Regions from separate parts of the Micromonospora sp. NBC_00389 genome, predicted to be linked through region 2. Evidence: riboswitches for the same ligand, from Rfam matches in the RefSeq annotation. Region 2 holds a riboswitch; the other holds the start of a gene.

Region 1 (15,239 bases), 710 kb from region 2:
CGGCCCGAGCTTGGCGTACGACTCGGCGGAGCCGCCCGGCATGATGCTCGGCCCGAGCAGCGCGCCCTCCTCGCCGCCGGAGACACCGGTGCCGCTGAAGTGCAGCCCTCGCGCCCGGAGCGACTCCTCCCGGCGACGCGTGTCGGCGAAGCGGGCGTTACCGCAGTCGACGATGATGTCGCCCTCATCCAGCAGCGGCACCAGCTCGTCGATCACCGCGTCGGTGGGCGCACCCGCCTTGACCATCACGATCACCGCGCGGGGTCGTTCCAGCGACGCCACGAAGTCGGTCATCGACTCGCCGGGCACGAACGTGCCCTCGTCGCCGTGCTCGGCGATCAGGCTGCGGGTGCGCGCAGGCGTTCGGTTGTGCACCGCCACGGTGAAGCCGTTGCGGGCCAGGTTGCGGGCCAGATTGCGGCCCATCACCGCCAGCCCGGTCACACCGATCTGCGCCGTCGCCTGCTCAGCCATCCGTGCCGCCACCTCTCACCGTCGCACTGCCGTGCTGCGACCGTATCGCGGTGCGTGGGAGTGCGGGCGTCGTCGTCGACAGCCGGTCACCGGCCGGTAGCGCTCAGCCCTGGGCCAACCGATCCTCCACGTGGGCCACCTTCGCGGTGAGCGCGTCGGTCACTCCCGGCCGGATGTCGGCCTTGAGCACCACACTCACCCGGGGCGCCTGCGCGGCCACCACGTCGACCGCCCGCTTCACCACCGCCATCACCTCGTCCCACTCGCCCTCGACGGTGGTGAACATGGCATCCGTCCGGTTGGGCAGGCCGGACTCGCGGACCACCCGCACCGCCTCGGCCACCAGGTCACCGACGGACTCACCGACACCGAGCGGGGTAATCGAGAACGCGATCAGCATGGTGCCGATCGTGCCAGGAAAACCGGATGCGCCGGTGCCCGCCAACGGGATAGCGTCTGGGCATGCGCATCTGACGCCCCACTCTCCGAGCCGGTCCGCCGCCCCGCGCAGCGGTCCGTGCGCTCCCGGGCGTCCCGCATCCCCACCCGCCGTGCGGCGGTGCTGGCCCTGCTCGACCCCGGTGAGCAGTCCCTTCCCCGTTCGACCGTCACGCTGCGACGGTCACCAGCCGAACCGACCGACCGCCGGAGCGCGGGACCGGCCGTGTCGATCGGCCCGAAGGAGGCCCGGATGCCAGCCAGGCGCAACCCGAAGAAGTCCCGTACCCCCGCACCGACGCCGCCCGGCACCGACCCGGCGGCCGGCCGTGGCTCGCTGCCGCTACCGCTGACCCGTCCCGACCTCCCACCGGTCGAGCCGGCCCTACCGGCCATGCTGGTCGGGTCGGCGCTGCCGACCGCGCCGGCGGGGCCGGTCGACCTGTTGCCGCTGGCCGACGTGCCGACGGCAACCGAGGTGCCGGCAGGGATCGAGGTGCCGCCGGTGGTCAACGTGCCGGCGGTGGTCGACCTGCCGGCGGCCGAACGGCCAGCGGCACCGACGGCCGGACCGCCGCAGGGCGGCGGCCCCCGCTCCGCTGGCGGCCGTAGCCAACGCGCCGGCCAACCCCGCCGCTACGCCTTCCGCCGCAGCTGAACCAACCCTTGTCGGCCCCGCCCCGCCCTCAGCTCTGCTGTGGGTGGGGTGGGGTCAGCCGATCAGGGGGCGGAAGGTTCCCAGGAGGATGCTGGTCGTCAGGGCGGTGCCGGCCAGCACCGCTGCGGCGACGATCAGCAGGGTGTCGGCGCGGGTGAAGGGCTGACGGCGGGCCACGGTACGCGGCGTGCCGGCGTCGAAGCCGCGCGCGTCCATCGCCACGGCCAGCCGGGTGCCCCGGCGGATCGCACCGACCAACAGCGCGAACGCCGTGGAGGTGAACAGCCGCAGCTTCGCCACCGGGTTGCGCCCGGCGTCGACGCCACGCGCCCGCCGGGCCATGCTGATCATCTGCCACTCCTGACCGAGCAGCGGCACCAGCCGGAACGCGGCCAGCGCCCCGATGGCGAACCGGGCCGGCGCCTTCGCGTTCTGGATCAGCGCGTCGGCCAGGTCGGTGGGGTCGGTGGTGGCGAAGACGATCACGCCGGGCAGGGCCACCGCGAGCACCCGCAGCACCAGGCCGAGCGCGGTGAGCAGCACTCCGGTGGTCACCAGCACCGGTCCCGCGTCCAGCAGGACCCGGCCGGACCGGTCGGCGGCGAACAGCACCAGGGTGATCAGGATGCCGGCGGCACTGACCAGCAGCGGCCACGCTCGCCGGGCCAGCACCCGGTAGCGGATGCCGAACAGCGGCAGCACGGCGAGTTCGACCGCGATGGCGATCGCCGGGGCCACCGGGTCCAGGGTGGCCAGCAGGATGAACGAGAAGAGCAGTGCGGCGGCCACCTTCGCCACCGGGTTGCGGCGGGCCAGCGGCGCACCGGGCGCGGCGACCGGCTCGATGCTGATCATCGGTTGTCGTCCCCGCTGGTCACGATCGCTCCAGGGTGACGGTGCGGTCGGCGAGCGCGGCGACGAAGTCCGCGTCGTGGGTGACCGTGACGACGCCGTGCCCGGCGTCGCGCAGGTCGGCGAAGAGGTCGACCAACTCCCGCCAGGTGCGTCGGTCCTGGCCGAAGGTGGGTTCGTCGCAGATCAGCAGACGGGGCGCGGTGGCCAGGGCGGTCGCCACGCTCAGCCGCCGCGCCTCGCCACCGGAGAGGGTGTACGGGTTGGCAGCGGCGAGCCGGGTCAGCCGCAGCCGGTCCAGCAGCCCGGCCACGGTCTCCTTGACGGCCGCCTCGGGTTGGCCGGTCCGGCGCGGGCCGAGCGCCAACTCGTCGAAGACCGTGCTGGTGACGAACTGGTGCTCCGGATCCTGGAAGACCGACCCGATCCGGCGGGCCAGCGCGGGTGCCCGCCACCGGTGCGGGGGAGTGCGCTGATCCGGCCCGGCCAGCTCGGCGGACGCGGTGACCCGGCCGGCGCCCGGCCGGAGCAGCCCGCCGAGCAGCAGTGCCAGCGTCGACTTGCCGGCGCCGTTGGGCCCGCGTACGGCGAGCGCCTCGCCGGCGCGTACCGCCAGGTCGGTGGGGCCCAGCCGGGGCGGCAGGCCGATCCGGTCGGCGGTGAGCAACAGCTCGCCGGGGGCGGCGGTCGCCGGCCGGGGCGCGATGGGGTGACCCGGCACCCAGACACCCTCGGCGGCGAGGGCGTCGCCGTGCGCGGCGAAGACCGCCGCCGGCGGGCCGTCCGCGCGGACCCCGCCGCCGGGCTCCAGGACGACGACCCGGTCGACCAGCGGCAGCGCCTCGGTGACCCGGTGCTCCACCAGGATCAGCGTGGTGTCCGCGTCCAGCGCGCCGGCCACCGCCCGCCGGACCAGGTCGGCGCCGGCCGGGTCGAGGTTGGCGGTCGGCTCGTCGAGCAGGAGCAGGCCGGGTCGCAGCGCCAGCGCGCCGGCCAGGGCGAGGCGTTGCTGCTCGCCGCCGGAGAGCGCGGCGGTGTTCCGGTCCCGGGAGTACGGGAAGCCGACCCGATGCAGGGCCTCGTCCACCCGGGGCCAGATCTCGTCGGCCGGCACGCCCCGGTTCTCCAACCCGAACGCGACGTCGTCGCCGCATCGGGCCATCACCAACTGGGTCTCCGGGTCCTGGAAGACGATGCCGACCCGTTCCCGCCCCTTGCGCGGGTCGAGCCCGTCGATCTCGACCGTGCCCTCCTGCTCGCCGGAGTCCTCGGGTAGCAGCCCGGCCAGTGCGCTGAGCAGGGTGCTCTTGCCGGCCCCCGAGGGCCCGAGCAGCAGCACCCGCTCCCCAACCTCGACCCGCAGGTCCACCCCACGCACCGCCCAGGCGAGGCGCCCGGCGTGCCGCCAGCCGAACCCCCGCAACTGCACCCCGCTCACCGCACCCACACCCCCACTCAGCGTCCGATCCACCCTGCCCGGTCGATCATGAGGTTGGCGGGTGTTTCGAAGATCAATCCGCCGGTCAACCTCATGATCGACACGGATGGTCAGATGGCGGGGCGGTCGCGGGCTACCGGGAAGCGGTCGAGGACGCCGGTGTTGGCCAGGGCGCGGGTGAGCAGCCAACCGCCGGCGCCGGCGAGCACCGTGGCGCTGACGATGGTGAGCAGTGCGTACGGGATGCGGTAGTCGGTGAGCGCGTAGTCGACGTTCCAGACGAAGAAGTCGAACAGGGCGGCGCTGAGCCCGGTCAGCGCGCCGGCCAGTACCGCGGTGGGCAGCCGGAACGACCGGTACCGGAAGGCGGCGAAGGCCAACTCGGCGCCGATTCCCTGCACGATGCCCTGCGGGATGACCGTGCCGGCCCACTGGCTGCCGAGCAGCGCGGAGAGGACCGCGGCCACCGTCTCGCAGTAGAGCGCGGCGCCGGGCTTGCGGATGACCAGGCCGCCGAGCACGGCCGGCATCAGCCAGACCCCGTAGAGCAGGGTCTGCGCCGGCGGGAAGAAGGCGAAGGCGCCCTCGGTGGCACTCCAGACCAGGCCCCAGGCCCAGAAGATGACGCCGAAGGCGACCGCGATCACCGAGGCGACCACGATGTCGATGGTGCGCCAGCGGTTGGTGTCGGTGTGGTTCATGTGGATGCTCCCAGTCCTGAATGCGAACCAGGAGAAGACGCACGCCGCAGCCCGGTTGGCACCGGACGGCGGCGCGGCTGGAGGTCGACCGAACTCCCTGCGCTGGCATTACCCAGATCAGGTTCGAGGGTCTGCGGGCGTGCCCGCACTCTCAGCGCTGTGCGCTCCCCTGTCGGATGTGAAGTTGTCTCGCTGACGCTAGCACCGACCGGGGGTGCCGGCCCAGCAGGACGTCCGCCACCTCGGCGGCCGGCCCGCACCACGCCGGCTGGGTAGGCTGACGATCATGCGGGTCGACGCGCGAGGTCTCACGTTCGAGGTACGCACCGGTGGCCCATCGGGCGGTGCACCCGTCGTGCTTTTGCACGGCTTCCCCCAGCACTCCGGTGAGTGGGACGAGGTCGTCCCGGCGCTGCACGCCGCCGGGCTGCGCACGTACGCGCTGGACCAGCGGGGCTACTCGCCGGGCGCCCGGCCGGCGGCGGTCGCCGAGTACCGGATCCCCGAGTTGGTCGCCGACGTGGTGGCGGTGCTCGACGCTCTCGGTCTGGACGCCGTTCACCTGGTCGGCCACGACTGGGGCGCCGTCGTGGCGTGGGCGATGGCCGCCGAGCACCCCGAGCGGGTCCACACGCTGACCGCGGTGTCCGTGCCCCATCCGGCGGCCATGGCACACGCGCTCGCCAACGACGGCCAGCAGAAGGCCCGCTCGTCGTACATCGCGCTGTTCCGCAAGCCGGAAAAGGCGGAGAAGGTGCTGCTGGCGTGGAACGCGACCGCGCTGCGCAAGCTGCTCGGCGGGGTGGGCGACGCGACCCGGGTGGCCCGCTACGCGGACCCGATGCGCGAGCCGGGAGCGCTCACCGCCGCCCTGAACTGGTACCGGGCGATGTCGCGCGCCGACCTGGCCGACGTCGGCCCGGTCGCGGTGCCCACCACGTACCTGTGGAGCGACCGGGACATCGCCATCGGCCGGACCGCCGCGGAGGCGTGCGCCGCGAACGTGACCGGGGATTACCGCTTCGTACAACTGCCCGGGGTGAGTCACTGGATTCCGGACGCCGCGCCGGGCCCGCTGGCCGAGGCGATCCTGGCCCGGGTCGCCGGCGCGGCCTGAACCGCGCCGGGCAGCGAGGAGGACCACTGTGACGACGGACGCCGGCACGCCGGGCACCCGGCGGTCGCTCGCCGCGCAACTGCGCCTGCTGGGCGTACGCCCCGGCGCAACGCTGCTGGTGCACGCCGCGCTGCGCCCGCTGGGCTTCGTCTGCGGCGGGCCGCAGGCGGTGGTGCTCGCCCTGCGCGACGCCCTCGGCCCGGACGGCACCCTCGTGGTGCCCACCCACACTCCCGACAACAGCGACCCCGCGCAGTGGCGCAACCCGCCGGTGCCGGCGGACTGGTGGCCGCTGATCCGCGCCGAGATGCCGGGCTTCGACCCGGCGGTCACCCCGAGCCGGTACATGGGTGTGCTCGCCGAGACGGTCCGTGGCTGGCCGGGCGCACTGCGCAGCTCGCATCCGCAGGTGTCGTTCGCCGCGCTCGGGCCGGCCGCCGATCAGGTGGTGGCCGGGCACGACCGGGCCGACATGCTCGGCGAGGGCTCCCCGCTGGCCCGGCTCCACGATCTGGACGCCGACGTGTTGCTGCTCGGCGTGGACCATGACGTGAACACCTCACTGCACCTCGCCGAGTACCGCCGACCGTCCCCGCCCAGGGAGCGGCTGGGCGGGGCGGTGCGTACCGCCGATGGTGGCCGCGAATGGGTGTGGTGGCAGGACGTACGGCTCGACGAGACCGACTTCGGCGCGTTGGGCCGGGACCTGGAGGCCACCGGGGCGGTCCGCATCGGACCGGTCGGCACCGGGACCGGCAGGTTGATGCGCCAGCGGGCGGCGGTCGACTTCGCGGTGCACTGGCTGGCCCGCAACCGGACGATGGAGGATGCATGAGCGTGAGTGCCGAGGACTACCTGGCCGTGGTGACCGAGACGATCGGCCGGGTGGCCGCCAGCCAGCGGGCGGCGGTGGAGCAGGCCGCCGACCTGATCGCCGACGCGGTGCGCGCCGACGGGGTGGTGCACGCGTTCGGCACCGGGCACTCGGAGGCGCTGGCCATGGAGATCGCCGGCCGGGCCGGTGGCCTGGTGCCGACCAACCGGATCGCGTTGCGTGATCTGGTGCTGCTCGGCGGGGAGCCGGCCGAGCGGCTCGGCCCGCTGCTGGAACGGGACCCGGCGGTGGCGCACCGGCTCTACGAGCTTGCCCCGGTGCGGCCCGCCGACGTCTTCGTGCTCGCCTCGAACTCCGGGGTCAACGGCGCGATGGTGGAGTTCGCCACGTTGGTCAAGCAGCGCGGGCACGGGCTGGTGGCGATCACCTCCGCACAACATTCCGGTGGGATGGCCTCCCGGCACCCGTCCGGGCGCAAGCTGGCCGACCTCGCCGACGTGGTGCTCGACAACGGCGCACCGTACGGCGACGCGACGCTGCCGCTGCCCGGCGGTGGCGCGGTCGGCGCGGTCTCCTCGATCACCGCGGCTCTGCTGGCCCAGCAGATCACCGTGGAGGTGGTGGCCCGGTTGCTGGCGGCGGGGGAGCGGCCCCCGGTCTACCTGTCGGCGAACATCCCGGACGGCGACGCGCACAACGCGGAGTTGGAGGCCCGGTACGCGGGCCGGATCCGGCGCGGCTCCTGAGCCCGCTCGGGCAGGGCAGGTGACCGACTGGTGTCGTGAACCTGTTTCGTGCTCGGCCGGGTGGGGCATTGGCGTTGCTGCCGGCGGCCAGGATCGCCGGCAGTACCGTCGCACCGGAGGTAGCACGTGTCAAAGGAGACCGACAAGCAGCGTTGGCAGCGCAACTTCGCCGACCTGTTGCAGGAGTTGCGGGTCGCCCAGACCGGCGTGCAGATCCTCTTCGCCTTCCTGCTCACCCTGCCGTTCAGCAACGGCTTCACCCAGACCAGCGAGTTTCAGCGGGACGTCTACATCGTCGCGCTGCTCGCGGCGGCCGCCGCCACCGCGATGATCATCTCCCCGGTGGCGTTCCACCGGGCGCTGTTCCGGCAGGGCCGCAAGCCGGAGCTGGTCCGTTTCGCCCACCGGATGGCCACCGGCGGCCTCGCCTTCATGCTGATCGCGATGGTCAGCGCGGTGCTGCTGATCACCGACTTCGTGCTGGACCGGCCGATCGCCTTCGTGCTCAGCGCGCTGACCGGGCTCTGGTTCCTCACCTTCTGGATGCTCCTGCCGTTCGCCCGCCGCAACTGGGGCGAGGACGACATCGACGATGACGACGACGACCCGCGGGCTCTGGCCGACTGACGCCGCCGGGCGAGGCCGAACTCGATCTTCACGGAGCGCTACCCCTGGGTAACAACCGGGGGTAGCGTGACGGTAGTCGCGCATGTCGACGCAGCCGCACCGAGCTTCGAGGGGGCAGCCGTGACCACGACGCAGAACAGCCGACCTGCACCGGACGGCCCCGACTCCGGCGCCACCCCCAGCACCCAGGGCGGCGCGGCGCCGCTGCCGGCAGAGGCCGGGCAGGTCTCCGAGAAGGAGGCTCGGCAGGTCGCCGAGGCCGCCCGGGAGTCCGTCTGGGACCGGCCCAGCTTCGGCAAGGAGTTGTTCCTCGGCCGGTTCCGGCTCGACCTGATCGATCCGTGGCCCCGTTCCGACCCAGCCGATGTGGCCCGCGCGGAGGATTTCCTCGGCCGGTTCCGCGCCTTCCTGACGTCCGAGGTGGACGGTGCCGCCATCGAGCGGGACGGGTCCATTCCGGACGCGGTGTTCCACGGTCTGGCCGACCTCGGTGCGTTCGGCATGAAGATCGACCGCTCGTACGGCGGTCTCGGGCTGAGCAACCTGCACTACTGCCGGGCGTTGATGCTGGCCGGCTCGGTCAGCCCGGCGATCGGCGCGCTGCTCTCGGCGCACCAGTCGATCGGGGTGCCGCAGCCGCTGAAGATGTTCGGCACCGCCGAGCAGAAGCAGCGCTTCCTGCCCCGGCTCGCCGCTGGCGAGGTCTCCGCGTTCCTGCTCACCGAGCCGGACGTCGGCTCCGACCCGGCCCGGCTGGCCACCATCGCCGAGCCGACCGAGGACGGCACCGGTTACCGGCTCAACGGGGTGAAGCTGTGGGCCACCAACGGCATCGTGGCCACCCTGCTGGTGGTGATGGCCCGGGTGCCGGCCGCCGAGGGTCGGCGCGGTGGCATCACGGCGTTCGTGGTGGACGGCGACAGCACGGGCATCACGGTGGAGCGGCGCAACGAGTTCATCGGCCTGCGCGGCCTGGAAAACAGTCTCACCCGGTTCCACGACGTGTTCGTGCCGGCCGAGAACGTCATCGGCGGTGAGGGCAAGGGGCTGAAGATCGCCCTGACCACGCTGAACACCGGCCGGCTCTCACTGCCGGCGATGTGCGTGGGCGCCGGCAAGTGGGCGCTGAACGTGGCCCGGGACTGGGCTGCCGACCGGGTCCAGTGGGGTCGGCCGGTGGGCGAGCACGAGGCGGTCGCGCAGAAGCTCTCCTTCATCGCCGCCACCACGTACGGCATGGAGACGATGCTCGACCTGTGCTGCCTGCTCGCCGACGACGACCGTAACGACATCCGGATCGAGGCGGCGCTGGTCAAGCTGTACGCCAGCGAGATGGCCTGGAAGATCGCCGACGAGCTGGTCCAGATCCGGGGTGGGCGCGGCTACGAGACGGCCGACTCGCTGGCCGCCCGCGGCGAACGCCCGGCCGCCGTCGAGCAGATGCTGCGCGACCTGCGGATCAACCGGATCTTCGAGGGCTCCACCGAGATCATGCATCTGCTGATCGCCCGGGAGGCGGTCGACGCCCACCTGTCGGTGGCCGGCGACATCATCGACCCGGAGGCGGGGCTCGGCCGCAAGGCCCGGGCCGGCGCCCGAGCCGGGGCCTTCTACGCGAAGTGGCTGCCCACCCTGGCCGTCGGCCGGGGGCAGAACCCGTCGGCGTACGCCGAGTTCGGGCCGCTGGCCGCGCACCTGCGGCAGGTGGAGCGGTCGTCGCGCAAGCTGGCCCGGTCGACGTTCTACGCGATGTCCCGCTGGCAGGGAAAGATGGAGCGCAAGCAGGCGTTCCTCGGCCGGGTGGTGGACATCGGCGCGGAGCTGTTCGCGATGTCGGCGGTCTGCGTCCGGGCCGTCGCCGAGCGGGACAGCCGACCGGAGAACGTCGAGCTGGCCGACCTGTTCTGCCGGCAGGCCCGGGTCCGGGTGGACGCGCTGTTCAGCGCCCTCTGGGACAACACCGACTCGGTCGACACCGCCGCCGCGAAGCGGATCCTCGCCGGCCGCTACGCGGGCCTGGAGGAGGGGGTCATCACCCCGTCCGACGAGCTGCCCTGGGTGGCCGGCTGGTCGCCCGGCCCGTCCACCGCGCAGGACGTTCGCCGCCGCATCCCGCCCAAGCCGTGACCGGTGCCGCCCGGCGTGCCGTCGCGCCGGGCGGTCAGCGGGAGACCGCCCAGGCCAGCACCGCCGCCAGGATCAGGCCGTTGAGCCCCGCCAGGGCCAGGTACGCCGCAGGCGGGATCTTTTTGCCCCGGCGGACGAAGGAGACCAGGACCGCGGCGTAGCCGAGCAGCAGGACGGCGATGACGATCAGGAAGTAGAACACGCCGACGACCTTAGCGGGCCAGTCAGCGACTCCTGGCGCGCAGGCCGAGTTGGCGCAGCTCCAGCGCGGCCAGCGCGTCGACCGTGTCGTCGTCGCCGCGCCGCCACGCCTCGGCCACGTCCGGCGCTATCCGGGTCAGCCGGCCCAGCGGCTGGGTGGCCAACGCGCGCAGGGCGAGCAGGTCCCGCCCGGCCGGGCCGGAGGCCAGTTGTGCGGCCGAGGAGGCCCTGCGCATCCAGCGGACCCGCAGCGGCAGCCAACCGAACAGCACCAGGCCGAGCGGGAAGATCAGCACCGCGATGGCGAGCGCGAGGGCGAGCTGGTCGACCAGGTGCTGCTGGTCGCGGCCAGCGTCGGCGAGGGACCGGGCGGCGTCGGCGGCCCGCTGGAAGGGCGCGGTCAGCTCGTCGCCGACCAGCGGCACCCGGCCGACCTTGCCGCCGGCCTCGCCCAAATTGTCGGCGAGCCCGCTGCCGGCGCCCTCCAACTTCTGTCCGGGTACGGCGAGCTTCTGCACCAGGTCGTGCAGCCAGAGCGCGCCGCGGATCGCGACGTACACCCACGCGACGACGAGCAGGTCGGTGAACAACTGGCGGGCGGCGGTCGGAAAGCGATCGGCGTAGATCTTCACGCCGGACAGCGTGCCACGAACGGCCCGGCCCGGCACCCGTCGGATCAACCGCCGGGACGGCCACGACCCGAGCGGCCCCGACGCGGCCGGGGCGACGCTGTCAGTGCACGCAGGTCGGGCAGGTGCCGAAGATCTCCAGGGTGTGGCTGACGTCGGCGTACCCGTGCTGAGCCGCGACCCGGTCGGCCCAGCTCTCCACGGCCGGGCCGGCCACCTCGACGGTGCTCCCACAGGCCCGGCAGACCAGGTGGTGGTGGTGCCCCTCGCTGCACCGGCGGTAGAGATGCTCGCCGCCCGGTGGACGCATCACGTCGATCTCACCCGCGTCGGCCAGCCCCTGCAGGGTGCGGTAGACCGTCGTCAGGCCGACCCGCTCGCCGCGCTGCCGGAGCATCGCGTGCAGATCCTGGGCACTGTGGAAGCCCTCCATCTCGCCCAGCAGGGCGCTCACCGCCGAACGCTGCCGGGTGTTGCGCACCGCTGTGCTGCTCTCGCTCATGATCCCTCCCCGGCGTGGCTGACCGCGTCCGCCACGATGTGCGCCACATGCTCGTCGACCAGGCTGTACGCAATCTCCCGACCTCGGCGGGAACCCCGCACGACGCCCGCGCCGCGAAGCACGCGCAGGTGCTGGGAGACCAGCGGTTGGGCGGCGCCGAGCTTCTCCACCAGCTCGTGCACGCACCGCTCGCCGTCGGCGAGCTCGCTGACGATGGCCAGCCGGATGGGCGCCGACAGGGCGCGGAGCAACTCGCTGGCCCCATCGAACCCCTCGTAGCCTGTTGCGCTGGTCATCCTGCAACGGTAACCAATATCGCGGACATTCCGCTGATCCGGCTCAGCGGAGCACGACCTCGTGCGGTTCCGGGGCCAGCGCGGCGGTCGGGGTCGCCCGGCGGCGCACCGCCCGCCAGACCCCGCCGGCCACGGCCACCACCAGGAAGGAGGCGATCGCCACCAGCACCACCGAGGCGCCCGGCGCGGTGTCCGCCGTCGCCGCCACCCAGACGCCGGAGCCGGCGGCGAAGAACCCGAGCGCCATGGCGGCGGTCATCGTGCTGCGGAAGCCCCGGGTGACCTGCTGGGCGGTGGCCACCGGAACCACCATCAGCGCGCTGATCAGCAGCACCCCGACGGCCCGCATCGCGATGGTCACGGTGATCGCGGTGGTGACCGCGATCAGCAGGTTGAGGGTGCGCACCGGCAGGCCGGAGACCCGGGCGTACTCCTCGTCGTGACTGACCGCGAAGAGCGCCGGCCGCAACGCGATCATGGTGACGAGGATCGCCGCGCCGAGCACCCCGATAGTGATCAGGTCGGCGGACGAGATGGTGGTCAGCGACCCGAACAGGTAGGCGTTGAGGTTGGCGCTGGTGGCATCGGAGAGGCCGACCAGCAGCACACCGCCGGCGATGCCGCCGTAGAAGAGCAGGGCCAGGGCCAGATCACCGGAGGTGCGCCCGCGGGCGCGGACCAGCTCGATGGCGATCGCGCCGGCGGTGGCGACGATCACCGCCACCAGCACCGGCGAGCGGTTGAGCAGCAGGCCCGCGCCGACGCCGGTCAACGCCACGTGCCCGATGCCGTCGCCGATCAGCGTGAGCCGGCGCTGCACCAGGTAGATGCCGAGCGCCGGCGCGGCCAGGCCGATCACCAGGGCGGCGATCAGGGCGCGCTGCATGTACGGGTACTGGAAGAGTTCCATGGTCAGTTGCTCCACAGCCCGGCGGGCTCGTCGGGACCGTGCGGGTGCACGTGGTCGTGGTCGGGCTCCGCGTGATGGCCGGCCGGGTCCGGCACGGCGCCGTCGTGACAGATCCCGCCCTGGTGGACGACGACCGCCCGGCTGATCACCGGTCGCAGCGGGCCCAACTCGTGGGCCACCAGCAGCACCGTGCCGCCGTCGGCCACGAAGCCGCGCAGCGCGGCGGCGAACGCCTCCTGGCTGGCCGCGTCCACCCCGGCGGTGGGCTCGTCGAGGACCAGCAGTTCCGGTTGGCCGGCCAGCGCGCGGGCGATCAGGGTGCGCTGCTGCTGGCCGCCGGAGAGGGTGGACACCGGGTCGGCGGCCCGGTCGGCGAGCCCGACCGCGTGCAGCGCGGCGTCGACGGCGGCCCGGTCGGTCGCACCCGGCGGACGGAGGATCCCCCGGCGGGCCAGCCGGCCGGAGGCCACCACCTCGCGGACGGTGGCCGGCACGCCGCCGCCCGCGCCCAGCCGCTGCGGGACGTACCCGATGCGTTTCCACTGCCGGAAGCGGCGCAACGGCCGGTCGAAGAGGGTGATCGAGCCGGCGCTGAGCGGCACCAGCCCGAGCACGGCGCGGATCAGCGTGGACTTGCCGGAGCCGTTGGCCCCGAGCACCGCGACCACCTCCCCGGCGGTCACGGTGAGCGAGACGTCCCGGAGCACGGGGCGGCCGTCGTAGCCGACGACCCCGTGCTCGACGGTGATGACGGGTGCGCTCACGAGCAGCTCAACGCCGTCCGCAGGGTCTGCAGGTTGGTACGCATCACCGAAAGGTAGTCCGCGCCGCTGCCGGCGGCGAGCCCTTCGATCGGGTCCAGCACGGCGGTCTTCGCGCCGACCTGACCAGCGATGGTCTCGGCGACCTTCGGGCTGACCAGCGTCTCGAAGAAGATCGTGGTGGCCTGGTGCTCCTTCGCCTCCTCGATCACCTGCGCGAGCCGCTGCGGCGAGGGCTCGACGTCCGGGGTCAGCCCGGTGATGCCGACCTGGTCGAGCTTGTACCGGTCGGCCAGGTAGCCGAACGCGGTGTGGCTGGTCACGATCTCCCGCCGCTGGCAGGTCTGCAATCCCTGGTTGAACTCGCCGTCCAGGGCCGTCAGGTCGGCGCGCAGCGCCGCGGAGCGGGCGGTGTAGTCGGCGGCGTGGTCCGGGTCGGCCTTGCCGAGCCGCTGGGCGAGCTGGTCGCCGATGCCGGCCAGCCGGGTCGGGTCGAGCCAGACGTGCGGGTCCTTGCCGCCGCCGTGCTCCTCCTCGCCGTGCTCCTCCTCGCCCTCGTGGTTGTGCCCCCCGGCGGTCGCGTCCAGCAGCGGCTGCACGCTGGTCACGTCGAACGCCCGGTCGCCACCGCTCTGCGCGATGGCGTCGTCCACCGCCGGCTGGAAACCCTTCAGGTAGACGATCAGCTCCGCCTCACTGACCTGGCCGACCTGGCTCGGGCTGAGCTCCAGGTCGTGCGGCTCGGCGCCGGGCTTGGCGAGGTTGGTGACCCGGACCGCGTCGCCGCCGATCCGCTCGGCGAGGAACTGGAGTGGGTAGAACGCGGCCACCACGTCGACCCGTTGGGGATCGGCGCCGGCGGCACCGCCGGTGGAACAGCCGGCCCCGGCGCTCAGGGCGAGCACAGCGGTGGCGGCGGCCAGGACACGGGACGTGGTGCGGTTGGTCATGCCGCCAACTGTCCGTCGTAACGATAATGATTGTCAAAAACGCATGAGTGCATGTCAGAGCAGCTTCGCCAGACCCACCGTGACCAGCAGGGTCAGCATCAGCAGCCGGATCAGCCGCGTTTGCGGGGCCTGAACCGGCCAGGTGGTGACCATCAGGGCGATCAGCCCGGCGGCGAGCGCGAGCGTCAGCAGCCCGCCGATCACGCCGGGGGTGAAGAACGCGACCAGCACCACCACCAGGGTGAGCAGGAACACCGACGTCGGGTTCGCCCCGGCCAACCGGGCGAGCAGAGGGCGCTGCGTACGCTGCATCCCACAGACTCTACGAGGAGGAACCCCCGGTGCTGGTGACCAACCGGTTCGTGGTCGACGTCGATGTCGCCGACGACTTCACCGAACGGGCGCACGCCGCCCTCACCGCGCTGGCCGCCCGGCCCGGCTACCTGCGCGGTCAACTGGTCCGGGCGCTGGACGACCCCCGGTACTGGTCCCTGGTCACCGAGTGGGAGTCGGTCGGCACCTACCGGCGGGCGCTGGGTGCCTTCGAGGTCAAGGTGAGCGCCGTGCCGTTACTCGCCGAGTCCGTTGACGAGCCGTCCGCGTACGAGGCGCTGGCCAGTGCGGCGCCCGGTGGGGCCGTGGTCATCGCCGAGAGTGATCGGGCTGCTGGTCCTTACCGCTGAGCCGTCTGGCACTACCCTGCTCCTATGACCGCACCCGCCCCGCCACCCGGTCCCGGGGTGGCTCCGCCGTTCGCCGCGCCGCCCACCGAGGGCCGCCGGACCCGGCTCTGGATCGGCCTCGGCGTCGGCGCGCTCGCCGTGCTGCTCTGCTGCGGCGGGGGTGGCACGGCCGTGGTCGGCCTCGCCGTCAGCGGTGTGCAGGCGATCCGCGAACAGGGTCGCACCGTGACCGGCGACTACTACCAGGCGCTGGTCGAGCGGAACTACGGGCGGGCCTACGACCAGCTCTGCGAC
Region 2 (15,239 bases):
GAGCGTCGGGGAGGGGCCTCGTCGGATCAGAGCTGGCGACCGGGGGCGAGCCGGGTGGCGTCGCCACCGAGCCGCCCGGCACCCTTGACCGGCTCGCCGTCGTTGGCCCGGACCCCGGCCTGGCTGGCCGCGCCGCCGAGCCGGACGATCATGGCGTCGGCGTCCCGGATCAGGACATCCCGGATCTCGGCCTCCGCCACCAGGGTGGCGTCGGCGGCGAGCGCCCGGAACGCGGTCAGCTGGTTGATCGCCTGAGCGTCCTTGCCGGACGCCTCGGCCTTCCGAGCCGCGTCGAGCTTCGCCGTCAACTGCTTGTGCGCCTTGGCCGACAGCCGCCCCGTCGCCTTGAACCGGTCCAGCAGGTTCTGCATGTCCCGGAACGAGGTGGTGACGAAGAACCGGACCTCCGAGGTGGTCTTGTTGCCCGCCTTGTCGGTCGCGGTCACGGTCAGCTCGTGCAGGCCGAGTGGCAGCTCGTACATGGCCTGCAGAGTGCCGCTGACGTACGGCCGGCCGTCCAGGTCGCCGACCACGGTCGCGATGCCCGAGGTCGGGTCGACGGCCTGCCAGGACACCCGGACATCCTGGCTGTCCCCGTAGAGCTGACCATCGGCGATCCCGGACACCAGCAGCGTCGGCTTGGTGCCGTCGATCCGTAGCACCGCCGACTTGAGCGTCTCGGCGTTGCCCGCCTTGTCGGTGGACCGGAACAGCAGCTCGTGCTGCCCGTCACCGGTCACCCCGACCGGCGCCGAGTACGGCGTCCAGGCGCCACCGTCCAGCGACCACTCCACCGTCCTGACCCCGGACCCGGCATCGGTCGAGGTCAGCACGACGGGGATGGTCCCGTTGTGCCAGCCGGCGTCGTTCGCGGGAGCGAACGTCGCCGAGGTGACCGGCGCGGTGGCATCGATCTTGACCGCGACGGTCTTCGTCGACTCCACGTTGCCCGCCTCGTCGGTCGAGCGGAACCGCAGCTCGTGCTCGCCGTCTCCGCTGACCGCCACCGGAGCGGTGTAATCCGTCCAGGTGGTGGCCCCGTCCAGCTGGTACGCCGTACCGGCCAACCCACTGCCGCCGGCCTCGTCGACGCCGGTCAGGGTGACCGTCACCGGCCCGGTGTACCACCCGTCGGTCGGGGTGCCGGAGACCGCCGCCGTGGTCACCGGTGCGGTCTCGTCGGCCACCTCGGTGCTGAGCCGGAAGTAGTCGAACCCGGCGGTCTTCGAGGCGGTCTGGTTGGCGCCCAGGGTGAACAGCCCGACCTTCGGGGTGGCCCCGACCGCGCTGTTGGTGAGCGTCGTCAACGCGGTCCAGGTCGTCCCGTCAGCCGAGTACGACGCGGTGAAGGTGTCGCCGCTGCGGGCCAGCCGCAGATGCCACACCGCACTGGTCAGGTTGCCCGCCTCGGGCTGCGGGTTCTGGACCGCCCCACCGATCTCGCTGCGGAACTCGATCCGCCGCGTCACCGGCTGGCCGGGCTGGTTGTCCGCGATGTAGTCGAACTTCAGGTAGTTGTCGTCGTCGCCGTGCACGATCAGGCCGGCCTGCTGGTACTGCTCGTTCAGCAGGCTGCCGTCGACCTTCGTCTCCAGGGTCCAGTCGCCCGAGGGCGCGGTCTGGAGGATGAAGTTCTTCGGCCCGGTGTTGTCGCCGCCGTAGATGTCACCGTTGGGCACGTCGACCCGCAGCGCGCCACCGGTGACCCGGTAACCGTTCGGGTCCTCCCGCAGGATCGCGTTCCACCGGCACTTGTCCAGCGTGTCGCCGGTGAACTCGTCCGACGGCACGACCGGTCCGGCCGGGGCGTCCGGCGTGATCTGGAACCAGTCGAAGCTGGCGTCCACCACCGGCGCCTCGGTGCCGCCGTTGAGCGCGAAGAGCCCGATCCGCGGGTTGGTGATGCCGGCGAGTGCGGCCGACCGGCCGACCGGGGTGAAGGTCTGCCCGTCGGCCGAGACGGCCGCGGTCAGGTTCGTCCCGTCGCTGCTGAGCCGCAGGTGCAGGGTGTCACCGGCGGGTGCCGCGGTGCTGTCGGCGGCCTCGTTGCGGGGCGTGCCGGCCGTCTCGCGAATGAACTCCACCCGCCGGCTGCCCGAGTAGAGCAGGTCCAGCTTGGCGTAGTTGTCGTCGTCGCCGTACACCAGCAGGCCGGCCTGCTGGTAGTTGGTCGTCACCGGCAGGGTGACCCGGGTGGTCACCTGCCAGGCTCCGCTCTGAGCCGGCTGGAGCACCAGGTTGGTGGCGTCGTTGCGGCCGCCGTAGAGGTCGCCCACCGCGGTGGGCAGCCGCAGCGCGCCGCCGGAGACCGAGTAGAGCTGGTTCTCCCGGACCACGCTGGTCCACCGGCTCTTGTCGAGGCTGGCGCCGGTGAAGTCGTCCGAGCGCGCCCCGAAGCAGGACGTGTTCGGCGCGTCCACCCGCACCGGCACCGTGGCGTACGACTTCGCGCCCTTGCTGTCCGTCACGGTCAGGGTGGCCGTGAAGGTGCCGGGGCTGGTGTACGTGTGGCTGGCGTCCAGGGTGGTCGCCGTGCCGCCGTCACCGAAGTCCCAGGCGTACGTCAGCGGGGTGTTCCCCTCGGCGTCGGTGGCCGTGCCGTCGAAGGCGACGGTGACCGGCGCCGTCCCGGTGGCCGGGGTGGCCGTGGCGCTGACCACCGGCGGCGCGTTCTCGGTGACGCCGCGGCCGAGGAAGTCCATCCAGTTGACGTTGAACAGCGACCCCGCGCCGCCGTTCGGGTCCCGGGCGACGAAGTACAGCGTGCCGCTCGCTGCGCCGGTCACCGGCGCGGTCACGTCCGTGTACGTCTGCCACCCGCCGGTGCCCGGCACAGTCGCCGAGGCGACCAGGGGCCCGTCGACCGCGCCGGCCCGGACCTCGACCCGACCTCCGGCGACGGCCGAGGCGGCCCGGAACCGGATGTCGGTGACGTTGGTCAGGTTCGCCGGGGCGAGCGACCACCAGTCGCCGTCCTCGATGAAGCCGATGTTCTGGCCGCCGCCGGCGGTGTCGCCGGTGGTCTCCCGCTGCACGCCGGCGTCGCCGCCGCCGGTGCTCACCGGCGCCCGCCCGGTGGCGGTGAAGTACTCGGCCTGCTTGCGCTTGGGCTGCAACTGCTCGATGGCCCGCCCGGTGAGCGGTCCGGCCCCACCAGCGCCACCCTCGTCGGTGTAGGTGGCCTCGAAGACCGCGAACACGTTCGCCTCGGCGCCGTGCCCGGAGGCGAGCGACGTCTGGACCGTGCCGGTGCAGCCGGTGTGCTGCTCCAGCGGGTGGGCGTGCTCGTCGTGACCGAGCAGCACCTGGAGCTGCACCCGGTCGCAGTCGATCTGCCCGTCCTCCGGGTCGGTCACCGTGACCGTGTAGCGGACCTGGTCACCCCAGTCGAAGAAGCCGCCGTCCGGCGGGAACTCGATGGTCACCGTCGGCGCGGTGTTGCCCACGGTGACCGGCACGTTGGCCACCGCGGTACGGCCCTTCGGGTTGGTCACGGTGAGCTGGGCGGTGAAGCTGCCCGCCGTGGCGTAGGTGTGCGTCGGGTTGGCCTCGGTGGAGGTCTGCCCGTCGCCGAAGGCCCAGGCGTAGGTGAGCGTGCCACCGTCCGGGTCCCGCGAGCCGGCGCTGGAGAAGGCGACCGTCAACGGTGCGGGCCCCGACGTCGGGGTGGCCGCCGCCACCGCGATCGGTGCGCGGTCACCGGCGATGTAGTCGATCCGGTAGACGCCGGAGTTGTCGTTGTTGCCGCCGAAGCCGCTGCCCCACTCGATCAGGTAGAGCGCGCCGTCCGGGCCGAACTCGAAGTCCATCGGCCGGATCATGCTCATCCCGGTGAGCAGCTGGTTGATGTCCACCAACGACTTGCCGTCGGCGGTCACCTGCATGGTGTACATCTTCGACTGGTTCCACTCGCCGAGCAGCGCCTTGCCGTCGTAGTACGCCGGCCACTTCCGGTCGGAGTCGAGGTCGGCGTCGTACCGGTAGACCGGGCCGCCCATCGGGGCTCCGCCGCCGCCGATCTCCGGGTACCGCGCGTCACCGGCGTAGCCGTAGTCGACGGTCGCCGGTACGACCGGCGGGAGGTTGGTCAGGCCGGTGTTGTTGGGCGAGTTGTTGACCGGAGCCGCGCAGTCGAACTTCGCCCCGCTCGGGCCGGACGGGAACGTGTAGTCGTTGTACGCCTCGTTCGTTCCGGTGCAGTACGGCCAGCCGTAGTTGCCGGGGGTGACGATGTTCCACTCGACCAGGCCCCGGGGGCCCCGGTTCGGGTTGTCGGCGTTGGCGTCCGGCCCGTAGTCCGCGACGTAGAGGGTGTTGGTGCCCGGGTCGGTGCCGATCCGGAACGGGTTGCGGAAGCCCATCGCGTAGATCTCGGGACGGGTCTTCTCGGTGCCGGACGGGAAGAGGTTGCCCGCCGGGACGGTGTACGTCCCGTCGTCCTCCGGGTGGATCCGGATCACCTTGCCGCGCAGGTCGTTGGTGTTGCCAGAGGTGCGCTGCGCGTCGAAGTCCTGGCGTCCCGGCCGCTCGTCGATCGGCGTGTACGCGCTGGACTCGAACGGGTTGGTGTTGTCACCGGTGGCCAGGTAGAGGTTGCCGTCGCCGTCGAACGCCATGCTGCCGCCGGCGTGGCAGCAGGTGTTGCGCTGGGTGTCGACCCGCAGCACCTGCTTCTCGCTGGCCGGGTCGATGGTGTCGCCGGTCACGGTGAACCGGGACAGCAGGTTGCGCGCGATGCCGTCGTTCGGGGCGTAGTAGAGGTAGACCCACTTGTTGGTGGCGAAGTCCGGGTCGAGCCGGATGCCGATCAGGCCGTCCTCGTTGCCGGTGAAGACGTCCAGGTCGACGGCGGTGACGGTGCTGCCGGTGTCCGGCTTGACGATCTGCACCCGGCCGTCGCGCTCGATGTAGAAGACCCGCCCGTCGGGCGCGATGTCCAGCTCCATCGGGTTGCTGGTGTTGCTGTCCAGGGCGACCTTCTCGAAGCTCGTGGTCTTCGAGGCGCCGCAGTCGGCGTCCGCCACGCCGGCGGCGGTCCGGATGCCGCCGAGCAGGTGGTTGAGGAACTCCGGCTCGGCGTACGACTCCCGGGTGTGCCCGCCCCCGGTGTACCAGGAACGACCGCCGTCGAAGTCCTGGCACCAGGCGATCGGGTGGTCGGCGCCCATCGCGCCGGCGCCCGGGGTGTAGCTCTTCTCGTCCAGGGTGGCCAGCACGTGCACGTCCGGCCGGGGGTTGGTCTGGTAGTTGTACCACTCGTCGAACCGGGACCAGCGGTCCGGCAGTTCAGCGGTGGACGGGTGGGCGTGGTCCTCCACCTTGACCGTGGCCTGCTGGTTCGCCGGGTGGTTGGCGAAGTACGCGCCGACCAGGTCGCCGTACCAGGCCCAGCTGTACTCGGTGTCCGAGGCGGCGTGGATGCCGACGTAACCGCCGCCGGCACGCACGTAACGCTCGAACGCCGCCTGCTGCTCGGCGTCCAGGACGTCGCCGGTGGTGGAGAGCCAGATCACCGCCTTGTACTTCGCCAGATTGGCATCGGTGAACGCGGCACCGTCCTCCGAACTGTCCACGGTGAATCCGTTGGCAGCGCCGAGTTGTTGGATGGCGGCGAGACCGGTGGGGATGGAGTCGTGGCGGAAGCCGGCCGTCTTGGAGAACACCAGGACGGAGAAGGGCTCGTCGGCGGCCTGGGCCGCCCGGGGGAGTGGCTGGGTGGCCGGGGCGGCCTGCACGACCGCTGGCGCGGCCTGTGCGGCCGGTGCGGCCTGCGCGGCGGGTGCCGCCTGCGCGGGCAGACCGAAGAGGGTCGTTGAGGCGAGGGTCAGGGAGATCAGGGTTGCGGTGATGGGTACGCGGGCACGACGAGAATGGGACACGCCGCCTCCTATGTCGCGGTGGACAGGAATCGCGGGGGCCGGCTCGCCGAAGACCGTCCCAGATGGAGCCGGTGCGGGCGCCGTGCCAGGGCGTCCACTCCAGCATTTTGTCGAATCGCTGAACAAATTAATTCGGTTGGATCAATGTCGGGCAAGATGCCGACGGGTAACGGTTCTGCAACGGCGGGCGACATTCCGAACAGGACCGCATGAAGCGCCCAGCGGATCTCGCCACGCGCCACGGCCGGGGCCCGCCGACCAGCCGCCGACCCCGCCTTGGCAGACCGGCGGAACTGTCGTACGGTGACACGCAAGTAACCCACGGGAGCCCGGTGTACCGGGCTGAGAGGGGGGCTGACAGCCCCCGACCGTCGAACCTGATCCGGGTAATGCCGGCGCAGGGAGGAGAGTTGCCGTGCCGTCCCTTGGGCGACTGCATCTGATCACCGACACCCGACCTGGGCGGGATCCGCTCACCGTGGTCCGGGCCGCCCTCACGGCGGCCCGCGCCGACCTGGTGGTGCAGGTCCGGGTCGAGGACTCCGCCACCGACCGCGAGGCGTACGACCTGGCCCGCCGGGTGCTGGCGCTCTGTGCGCCGTACGGGGCGAACTGCCTGGTCAACGACCGGCTGCACGTGGCGCTGGCGGTGGGCGCCGCCGGTGGGCACGTCGGGGCCAACGACCTGCCGGTCGCCGCCGCCCGCCGGGTGCTCGGCCCCACCGGTGTGCTGGGAGCCACCGCCCGCGCGCCGGGGACGGCGGTCGAGGCGGTCGCCGCCGGGGCCAGCTACCTGGGCGTCGGGCCGTGCCACGCCACCAGCACCAAGTCCGGGCTACCCGACCCGATCGGCCCAGCGGGGGTACGCGCGGTCACCGGCGCCGTCGACGTGCCGGTCATCGCGATCGGCGGGGTGACCGCCGACCGGGTGCCGGCGCTGCGCGACGCCGGGGCGTACGGGGTGGCCGTCGTCGGCGCGATCTCCGCCGCCGCCGATCCCGCCCGGGCCACCGCCGAGCTGCTCGGGGCGCTGACGTGCTGACCGGCCGGTCCCCGTCGACGCGATCCGACGACCGGGCCCGGCCGGACGTGGCGGTGGTGGGGGCGGGCCCGATCGGGTTGGCGATCGCCTGGCGGTGCGCCGCGCGCGGGCTGCGAGTGGAGGTGCACGATCCGGCCTCCGGCTCGGGGGCGTCGGCCGTGGCCGCGGGCATGCTCTCCCCGGTCGCCGAGGCGTACTTCGGTGAACGGCAGTTGACTGGGTTGCTGCTGGCGTCCGCCGCCCGCTGGCCGGCGTTCGCCGCCGAGCTGACCGAGGCGACCGGCGCCGAGCTCGGCTACCGGACCGAGGGCACCCTGATGGTCGGGCTGACCGGCGACGACCTGGCCGAGGCGCGCCGGCTCTGGGCGTACCAGCAGGGGTTGGGACTGCCGGTGACCCCGCTGCGCCCCACCGAGCTGCGCGACCGCGAGCCGGCGCTCGCCCCGCGGGTGCGCGGCGGCGCGCTCGCGCCCACCGACCACCAGGTCGACCCCCGGCTGCTGGTGCCGGCGCTGCGCACGGCCGCCCGGCGGGCCGGCGCGGTGCTCGTGCCGCAGCCGGTCCGGCACCTCTCCGAGGTGGACGCCCGGATCACCGTGGTCGCCGCCGGCTGCGGCGCCGCCGCCCTCACCGGCCTGCCGGTGCGGCCGGTGAAGGGCCAGGTCCTCCGGCTGCGCGCGCCCGACGGCGTTGCGCCGGGCTTCCGGCACGTGATCCGGGGGTACGCCGACGGCGAGCACGTCTATCTGGTGCCCCGCGTCGACGGCGAGGTGGTGCTCGGCGCGACGGTCGAGGAGCGGTCGGACACCACGGTCACCGCCGGCGCGGTGCTGCGCCTGCTCCGTGCCGGCGTCGACCTGCTCCCCGAGTTGGCCGAGTACGACCTGGTCGAGGCGGTCGCCGGGCTGCGCCCGGGCACCCCGGACAACGCGCCCATCCTCGGGCCGCTGCCCGGCCGGCCGGACGTGCTGGCCGCCACCGGGCACCACCGGCACGGCATCGTGCTCACCCCGGTCACCGCCGACCTGATCGCCGACCGGGTGACCACCGGCGTGCCCGATCCGCTGCTCGCGCCCTTCCGGCCCGACCGCTTCTCCAGCGACTTCCCGGAATCCACCGGTGCGGTCGGTGTCGGTGGGCTGGCTGGGTCCGGTGCGGTCGGTGTTGGCGATCGGACGATGGAGGAGGACCGATGGAGTTGACGGTTAACGGCGCCGGACGCAGCGTCCCAGGTGGCGCGTCGGTGGCCGACCTGGTCCGCGACGTCGCACCCCAGCAGCGCGGGGTGGCGGTCGCGGTCAACGGCGAGGTGGTGCCCCGGGCCGGCTGGCCGGCGATGGTGCTGCGCGACGGTGACCGGGTCGAGGTGCTCACCGCCGCGCAGGGCGGGTGAGTGGCGTGCCGTTCGAGCTGGGCGGAGTGACGTTCACCTCGCGGCTGATCCTCGGCACCGGCGGAGCCGCGAATCTGCACGTGCTGGAGCAGGCGATCCGGGCGTCCGGCACGGAGCTGGTCACCCTCGCACTGCGCCGGGTGGACACCGCCCCGGGCTCAGCCGGTGGGCTGTTGGAGCTGCTGGACCGGTGCGGGGTACGGCTGCTGCCGAACACCGCCGGCTGCTACACCGCCCCCGAGGCGGTGAAGGTGGCCCGACTGGCCAGGGACGCGTTCGACACCGACTGGATCAAGCTGGAGGTGATCGGCGACGAGCGGACGCTGCTGCCCGACGGGGTGGAACTGCTCCGCGCCGCCGAGGAGTTGGTCGCCGACGGCTTCACCGTGCTGCCGTACACCAGCGACGACCCTGTGCTCGCGCGCCGGCTGGCCGACGTGGGCTGCGCCGCGGTGATGCCGGCCGGCGCGCCGATCGGCTCGGGGCTCGGCATCGGCAACCCGCACCACATCCGGCTGATCCGGCAGGGCGTGGACGTGCCGGTGATCCTCGACGCCGGCATCGGCACCGCGTCCGACGCGGCCCTGGCCATGGAGCTGGGCTGCGACGCGGTGCTGCTGGCCAGCGCGGTCACCCGGGCCGCCGACCCGGTGACGATGGCCACCGCGATGCGGTACGCGGTCGAGGCGGGCCGCCTGGCCGCAGGCGCCGGGCGGATCGCCCGCCGCTTCCACGCCCTCCCGTCCACTCCGGACGAGGGAAGACCCGACCTGTGACCCCCACCCCACCTCCGTCGGCGCCGGGACGAAGCCCCGCAGATCTTGGACCGGATTCTTCCAAGACCTCGGCGGGGACCGTGCCGTCGGGCGTCGTGGTGTTGACGGATCGGCTGGTGGCGCGGGGGCCGCTTGACCTGGTCGTGGCGGGGGCCGTGGCTGGGGGAGTGCGATGGGTGGTGCTGCGGGAGAAGGATCTGCCCCGCGCCGAGCGTGCCGCCCTCGCCGCCGACCTGCGCGCGATCCTCAGCGAAGCCGGCGGAACCCTGATCGTGGCCGGTCCCGACCCGCTCGGCGGCGACGCCGTCCACCTGCCCGCCGCCGGCCCGTACCCGCCACCGACCCACCCGCTGGTCGGCCGATCCTGCCACAACCAGGCCGAGCTGCGCCGCCTCACCACCGAGCACTACACCACCCTCTCCCCGGTCCACCCCACCAGGACAAAGCCGGGCTACGGCCCACCCCTGGGCACGGCAGGGCTGCAAGAGCTGATCCAGGCCAGCCCGGTGCCGACCCTCGCGTTGGGAGGCATCGAAACCCCGGCCCAGGTCACCGCCTGCGTCCAGGCGGGAGCCATCGGAGTAGCGGTACTCGGCGCAATGATGCGAGCCGAAGACCCCACCGAAGCAGCCACGACCCTGACCAGAGCCTTCGAAAAGGCGGTCACCCCGATGACGCAAACCCGGCGCGGAGCCGCGCAGGTCCCCACGACGGGGCTGCGGCCGACCGTGCCCACGCAGGGATCAAGCCTGACCGCCCGGAGTGGGCACGGTCGGCCGCAGCCCTCAACAGCAACCACCGGAGACCCAAGATGACACCGAGCACAGTGCTCACCATCGCCGGCTCCGACTCCGGCGGCGGCGCCGGCATCCAGGCCGACCTCAAGGTCTTCGCGGCGCTCGGCGTGTACGGCACCAGCGTCCTCACCGCCGTCACCGCACAGAACACCCGGGGCGTCGACGCCGTCCTGCCGCTGCCCCCGCGCACGGTCACCGAACAGCTCGACAGCGTGCTCAGCGACTTCACGGTCCGTGCGGTCAAGACGGGCATGCTCGGCACCCCCGCCGTCGCCGACGCGGTGGCCGAGGCCGCTCGGGACGGCCGGCTGCCCCAGCTCGTCGTCGACCCGGTGCTGGTCGCCACCAGCGGCCACCGGCTCGGCGTGGTCAGTGCGGCGGAGCGGCTGCTTCCGTACGCCCGGGTGGCGACGCCGAACTGCGCGGAGGCCGCGGCCATCACCGGACGCCCGGTGGACGACGTGGCCGGGATGGTGGTGGCCGCCGAGGCCCTCGTGGCCGGCGGTCCGGAGTACGTGGTGGTCACCGGCGGCGACCTGGACGGGGGAGAGGCGGTCGACGTGCTGCACGGCGGCGGCGTGACCACCCTGCTGCGCGCCCCACGCGTTGCCACCCGGCACACCCACGGCACCGGGTGCTCGTTCTCGGCGGCGATCGCCGTGCGGCTCGCGCTGGGCGATCCGGTGCCGGCGGCGGTCGGGGCCGCCAAGGAATACGTGCTCCGCGCGCTGACCGGCGCGCGGAGTTGGGAGCTGGGCGCGGGACGCGGGCCGCTGGACCACTTCGGCTGGTCCGCTTGATCACCAGGGAGGCTGTCATGCAGGCACGAGGCAAGGCGTACGTCGAGGGGTCGCGGCCGGATCTCCGGGTGCCGTTCGCCGAGGTGGCGCTGACCGGCGACCATCCACCGGTACGGCTCTACGACACGTCCGGCCCCGGCTCGGACCCGGAGGTGGGGCTGCCGCCGCTGCGGGGTCGGTGGATCGCCGAGCGGGGTGACGTCGCCCCGGTGCGGGGCGCGGGTACGCCACTGGCCGGGGTGGCCGGGCGCCGCCCGACCCAGCTCGCCTACGCGCGGACCGGAGTGGTGACGCCGGAGATGGAGTTCGTGGCGATCCGGGAGAACGTCGACCCGGAGTTCGTCCGGGCCGAGATCGCGGCCGGTCGGGCGGTGCTGCCGCTCAACGTGAACCACCCGGAGTGCGAGCCGGCGATCATCGGAAAGGCGTTCCTGGTCAAGGTGAACGCCAACATCGGTACCTCGGCGGTCAGCTCGTCGGTCGCCGAGGAGGTGGAGAAGCTGACCTGGGCCACCCGTTGGGGTGCGGACACCGTGATGGACCTGTCCACCGGCAAGCGGATCCACGAGACCCGCGAGGCGATCGTGCGGAACTCGCCCGTGCCGATCGGGACGGTGCCGATCTACCAGGCCCTCGAAAAGGTCGGCGGCGACCCGGTGAAGCTCAGCTGGGAGGTGTTCCGGGAAACCGTGATCGAACAGGCCGAGCAGGGCGTGGACTACATGACGGTGCACGCCGGGGTGCTGCTGCCGTACGTGCCGCTGGCGGTGGACCGGGTGACCGGGATCGTCTCCCGGGGCGGCTCGATCATGGCGGCCTGGTGCCTGGCGCACCACGAGGAGAACTTCCTCTACACGAACTTCGCCGAACTGTGCGCGCTGCTGGCCCGCTACGACGTGACCTTCTCCCTCGGCGACGGGCTGCGGCCCGGCTCGATCGCCGACGCCAACGACGAGGCGCAGTTCGCCGAGCTGCGCACCCTCGGCGAGTTGACCACGGTGGCCTGGGAGCACGACGTGCAGGTGATGATCGAGGGTCCGGGGCACGTGCCGATGCACAAGATCAAGGAGAACGTGGACCTGCAGCAGGAGTGGTGCCACGAGGCGCCGTTCTACACGCTCGGCCCGCTGACCACCGACATCGCCCCGGCGTACGACCACATCACGTCGGCGATCGGCGCCGCGATGATCGGCATGTTCGGCACCGCGATGCTCTGCTACGTCACCCCGAAGGAGCACCTGGGCCTGCCGGACCGGGACGACGTGAAGGCGGGCGTGATCGCGTACAAGATTGCGGCGCACGCGGCGGACCTGGCCAAGGGGCACCCCGGCGCGCAGGAGTGGGACGACGCGCTGTCGAAGGCGCGGTTCGAGTTTCGCTGGGAGGACCAGTTCAACCTGTCGCTGGACCCGGAGACGGCGCGCTCGTACCACGACGCGACGCTGCCCGCCGAGCCGGCGAAGACGGCGCACTTCTGCTCGATGTGCGGCCCGAAGTTCTGCTCCATGAAGATCACCCAGGAGCTCAAGGAGTACGCGGCCCGTGGCATGAAGGACAAGTCGGAGGAGTTCGTCTCCGGCGGTGGCCGGGTCTACCTGCCGCTGGCCTGATCAACCGCACGGCGCCGGCCCGCTCGAAAGGTGGCGGGCCGGCGCTCGGGTGCGGCGGTGCAGGTCGTCGGTCGGGGTCAGTCGCGGTGGTGTCGACCGGTGGAGCGCAGCGAGCGACGACCGTTCTCCTGCTCCGGCTCGTTGTCCGCCACCGGCTTGCTCAGGCCGGCGACCCAGTCGACGAACTCCTCGTCCTGGGTCGGCAGCGGCTCCGCCGTTTCCGGTGCGGTCTGGCTCTCCTCGTCGGCCCGGGACCGGTTGCGGCGGAACAGGCCGCCGATGCGTCCCCGGCGGGAGGGCTGCTCGGCGTCATCCGTCGGCGTGGCCGCCCCACCGTCGGCGCTCGCCGGGCCGCCGGTGGCGTCACCCGCCTGGGCCGGCCCGACGGCCTGCTCCGGTATGACCGGAGACGCAGCGGTCGGGGTGGTGGGTGCCGCCGAGCTGTCCTGCGGGTCTGCCGGCCCGGCGGGTCGGGGGGCTGTGAAGGCGTCCCAACGGGTGGCTCGGCCCAGGTCTGGCAGCGGGGCGCGGTGCCGGGGCCGGGGCGTCCACTCGGGCTCCTCCGGCCCGGTCGCGGCGTCCGATGCGGTCGGTTCGGCGTCATTCGTCTGCGGCGTTGCCGTGGATGCTGCGGTGACCGGCCAGACCGGCGCGGCCGGCGTCCACCGGTCCGCCGCCGGGTTGCCGGCGGTCGCCGTCCCGAACAGCCGGCCGACGGAACCGCTCTCGGTCACGGGTCGCTCGGTGTCGGTGGCCCGGTCGGTCCCGGCCGTGTTGGCGGCAACGAATTGAGCGGCCGGGTCGGCCGTGACGGCCGGCTCCGAGGTCGCCGCCGGGTTGGCCGTGGCGGTCGGCTCCGAGGTCGCCGCCGGGCCGGTGGCGGCGACCGGGGTTGCCGGAGTCCCGGTGCCTCGGCCGGATGCGGTGCCCTGGGTCTCCTTGCCCGGCCGGAAAACAGTGCTGGCCTTGCCGGACCCGGCACCCGTTCCCTTGCCGGTCCGGCTGGCCTTCGCGGTGTCCGCAGCGGTCGTGCCGTCGGACACGTCCGTGGTCGTTTCCGCCGGGGTGGCCTTCGGCTTGCGCGTCCGGCGCGGCTTGGGTGCCGGGGCGGCGGCCGTGCCCGCGTCGGTCGTGCCCATGTCGGTCGTGGCCGTGCTGGTTGTGGCCGGCACTGCGGTGCTGGCCGCACCGTCATCGCCGGGGCTGCCCGTCGGACTGGCGGCCTTGGCGTCGGTCCGGTCCGACGTGGCGGTGGTGGCCGCCGGGGCGGCCTCGCTCGGGGTACGACCACCGGCGCGGCGGGGTGACCGGCCCCCGGCCGGGCCGTCCTGGACCGGCTCGCCGGTGGCCGTCCGACCGGTGATCGGCTCGCCCGCTGGGGCGGTCACGGCGGGGTCCGGTGCGGCGTCGGTGTGGTGGCGGGGGCGGCCGGCCGGTCGGGGAACGGTGGCGTCCTCGGGGCCGGTCGGGTCGATGGGGACCGGACCGTGCTGGCCGCTCGCCGTGGTAACCGGCCAGTCCCAGTATGCCGGGACGGTGCGGACGGTGCCGGTGGAGTCGCCGTCGCGCCGGTCCTGGCCGGTGCCGGCCAGTTCGGCGCCGGTAGGCGCGACGGTTTCCCGGTCGTCGGCCGAACCCGCCGGCCCGGCGCCGGGCAGGGCTGGGCCGGCGGGCAGCGGCCGCAGGATGTCGGTGGGTTCGATCGCCTGCGGATCGGAGGTGCGGGCATGCACCGGCCAGCGCAGCAGGGCGGCGGCGGCCGCGCCGAGCACGCCGGCGAGGACGGCGATCAGCGCACCGTAGTAGGGGGTGGCCTGGTAGCGGCCCACCGCGTCGCCGGGGCCGGCGGTCAGATAGGCGAATGCCACCAGCGCCGGGCCGGCCACCCCGGTGGCCCCGCTGATCAGCGGGATCTGGCCCCGCCAGCGGGAAAAGCCGGCGGTCGCCGCACCGGCGAGCAGTGCCGTGGTGGGCAGCAGGAGCAGCCCCAGCCGCTGTGCCGCGCCGTCGTCCAGCCAGCTCGGCTCGAGTACGCCGAGCCGGACCGTGGGCAGCGGGCCGGTGGTGCCGAGCGACGGCAGGACGGAGATCAGGGCAAGCACCCAGACGATGCCGGCCACGGCCGCCATGTTCCAGCCCAGCTCGGGTCGGAGCAGGACGCCGATAGCCGCGCCGGCCCCGATCACCGCGCCGAGCACGGCGCAGATGCCGACCGCCCAGACCGGGTCCACGGAGATCAACTCGGCGGCCCGGGCCGGCTGCATGCAGAGCGGAGCGACGATGGTGGCGCCGAGCGCGGCGGCACCCCCGACGGCCAACTGCCGACCGGTGGTGGTCGGCAGCCCGTCCCGGCGGGCCAGCCGTCCGGTCAGGACGGCGCCGACCACTGCGGCGTTCGCGGCGAACCAGCCCACCCAGACGAGCTGGGCCGGCCACTGGTTGACGGTCGTACCGGTGAAGGCGCCGGTGAGCCGGACGATGCCGAAACCGTACGCGACGCCGAGCTGGCCGGCTCCGGCCAGCACGCTCACCCCGAGCGCCGTGAGCAGCAGTCTGCCCCAGGTCCGAAAGGCCATGTCCGGCACGTTACGCACCCGGTACACCCGATCGCCACCGGCGCGCCGCGCGGCGTGGCGGCCCGCCGCCGGCGGGTCTACTTGAGTTCGACCAGCCGAGCCAGGTAAGTCGTGTCCCCGACATTGGTGAGCATGTGCACCGCGCCCGGGTCCCGGTAGACCACTCCACCGGTGGGCTCGTCGGCGTCGATCCGGGTGCCGTCGACCGTCTGAATGACGTTCTTCGCGCCCTCGATCGCCACCACCAGATAGGGGTGGTCGTGCCGGTGCAGCGGCTGTCGCTCGCCCGGTTCGAGCCGGATGTGCCAGACCCGGACCCGATCGTTCTCGTACACGATCTCCTGGCCCACCGGCCCGAGTTCGGTG

Evidence for each region. A riboswitch is a leader RNA that binds a small molecule or an ion and turns the genes downstream of it on or off. The one in region 2 is predicted to bind thiamine pyrophosphate.
Region 1: another riboswitch for thiamine pyrophosphate. It lies ahead of OG470_RS36615 (ECF transporter S component); the one in region 2 lies ahead of thiE (thiamine phosphate synthase).

Annotation. Positions count from the first base shown of each region.
Region 1 is NZ_CP107947.1:7,760,371-7,775,609, reverse strand. Features, by position in the region: gene gndA (NADP-dependent phosphogluconate dehydrogenase) at 1-474, opposite strand, end outside; gene OG470_RS36635 (MTH1187 family thiamine-binding protein) at 578-874, opposite strand; gene OG470_RS36630 (hypothetical protein) at 1,166-1,570, shown strand; gene OG470_RS36625 (energy-coupling factor transporter transmembrane component T family protein) at 1,625-2,425, opposite strand; gene OG470_RS36620 (ABC transporter ATP-binding protein) at 2,445-3,860, opposite strand; gene OG470_RS36615 (ECF transporter S component) at 3,971-4,561, opposite strand; TPP riboswitch at 4,638-4,742, opposite strand; gene OG470_RS36610 (alpha/beta fold hydrolase) at 4,848-5,678, shown strand; gene OG470_RS36605 (aminoglycoside N(3)-acetyltransferase) at 5,707-6,513, shown strand; gene OG470_RS36600 (SIS domain-containing protein) at 6,510-7,259, shown strand; gene OG470_RS36595 (DUF6328 family protein) at 7,386-7,886, shown strand; gene OG470_RS36590 (acyl-CoA dehydrogenase family protein) at 8,007-10,013, shown strand; gene OG470_RS36585 (hypothetical protein) at 10,048-10,215, opposite strand; gene OG470_RS36580 (hypothetical protein) at 10,238-10,846, opposite strand; gene OG470_RS36575 (Fur family transcriptional regulator) at 10,947-11,345, opposite strand; gene OG470_RS36570 (ArsR/SmtB family transcription factor) at 11,342-11,641, opposite strand; gene OG470_RS36565 (metal ABC transporter permease) at 11,685-12,551, opposite strand; gene OG470_RS36560 (metal ABC transporter ATP-binding protein) at 12,554-13,315, opposite strand; gene OG470_RS36555 (metal ABC transporter substrate-binding protein) at 13,312-14,262, opposite strand; gene OG470_RS36550 (hypothetical protein) at 14,317-14,574, opposite strand; gene OG470_RS36545 (antibiotic biosynthesis monooxygenase) at 14,604-14,945, shown strand; gene OG470_RS36540 (hypothetical protein) at 14,970-15,239, shown strand, end outside.
Region 2 is NZ_CP107947.1:602,263-617,501, reverse strand. Features, by position in the region: gene OG470_RS02890 (ThuA domain-containing protein) at 27-5,879, opposite strand; TPP riboswitch at 6,191-6,300, shown strand; gene thiE (thiamine phosphate synthase) at 6,295-6,921, shown strand; gene thiO (glycine oxidase ThiO) at 6,915-8,123, shown strand; gene thiS (sulfur carrier protein ThiS) at 8,114-8,314, shown strand; gene OG470_RS02870 (thiazole synthase) at 8,311-9,090, shown strand; gene OG470_RS02865 (thiamine phosphate synthase) at 9,171-9,905, shown strand; gene thiD (bifunctional hydroxymethylpyrimidine kinase/phosphomethylpyrimidine kinase) at 9,902-10,687, shown strand; gene thiC (phosphomethylpyrimidine synthase ThiC) at 10,705-12,297, shown strand; gene OG470_RS02850 (hypothetical protein) at 12,375-14,873, opposite strand; gene OG470_RS02845 (cupin) at 14,951-15,239, opposite strand, start outside.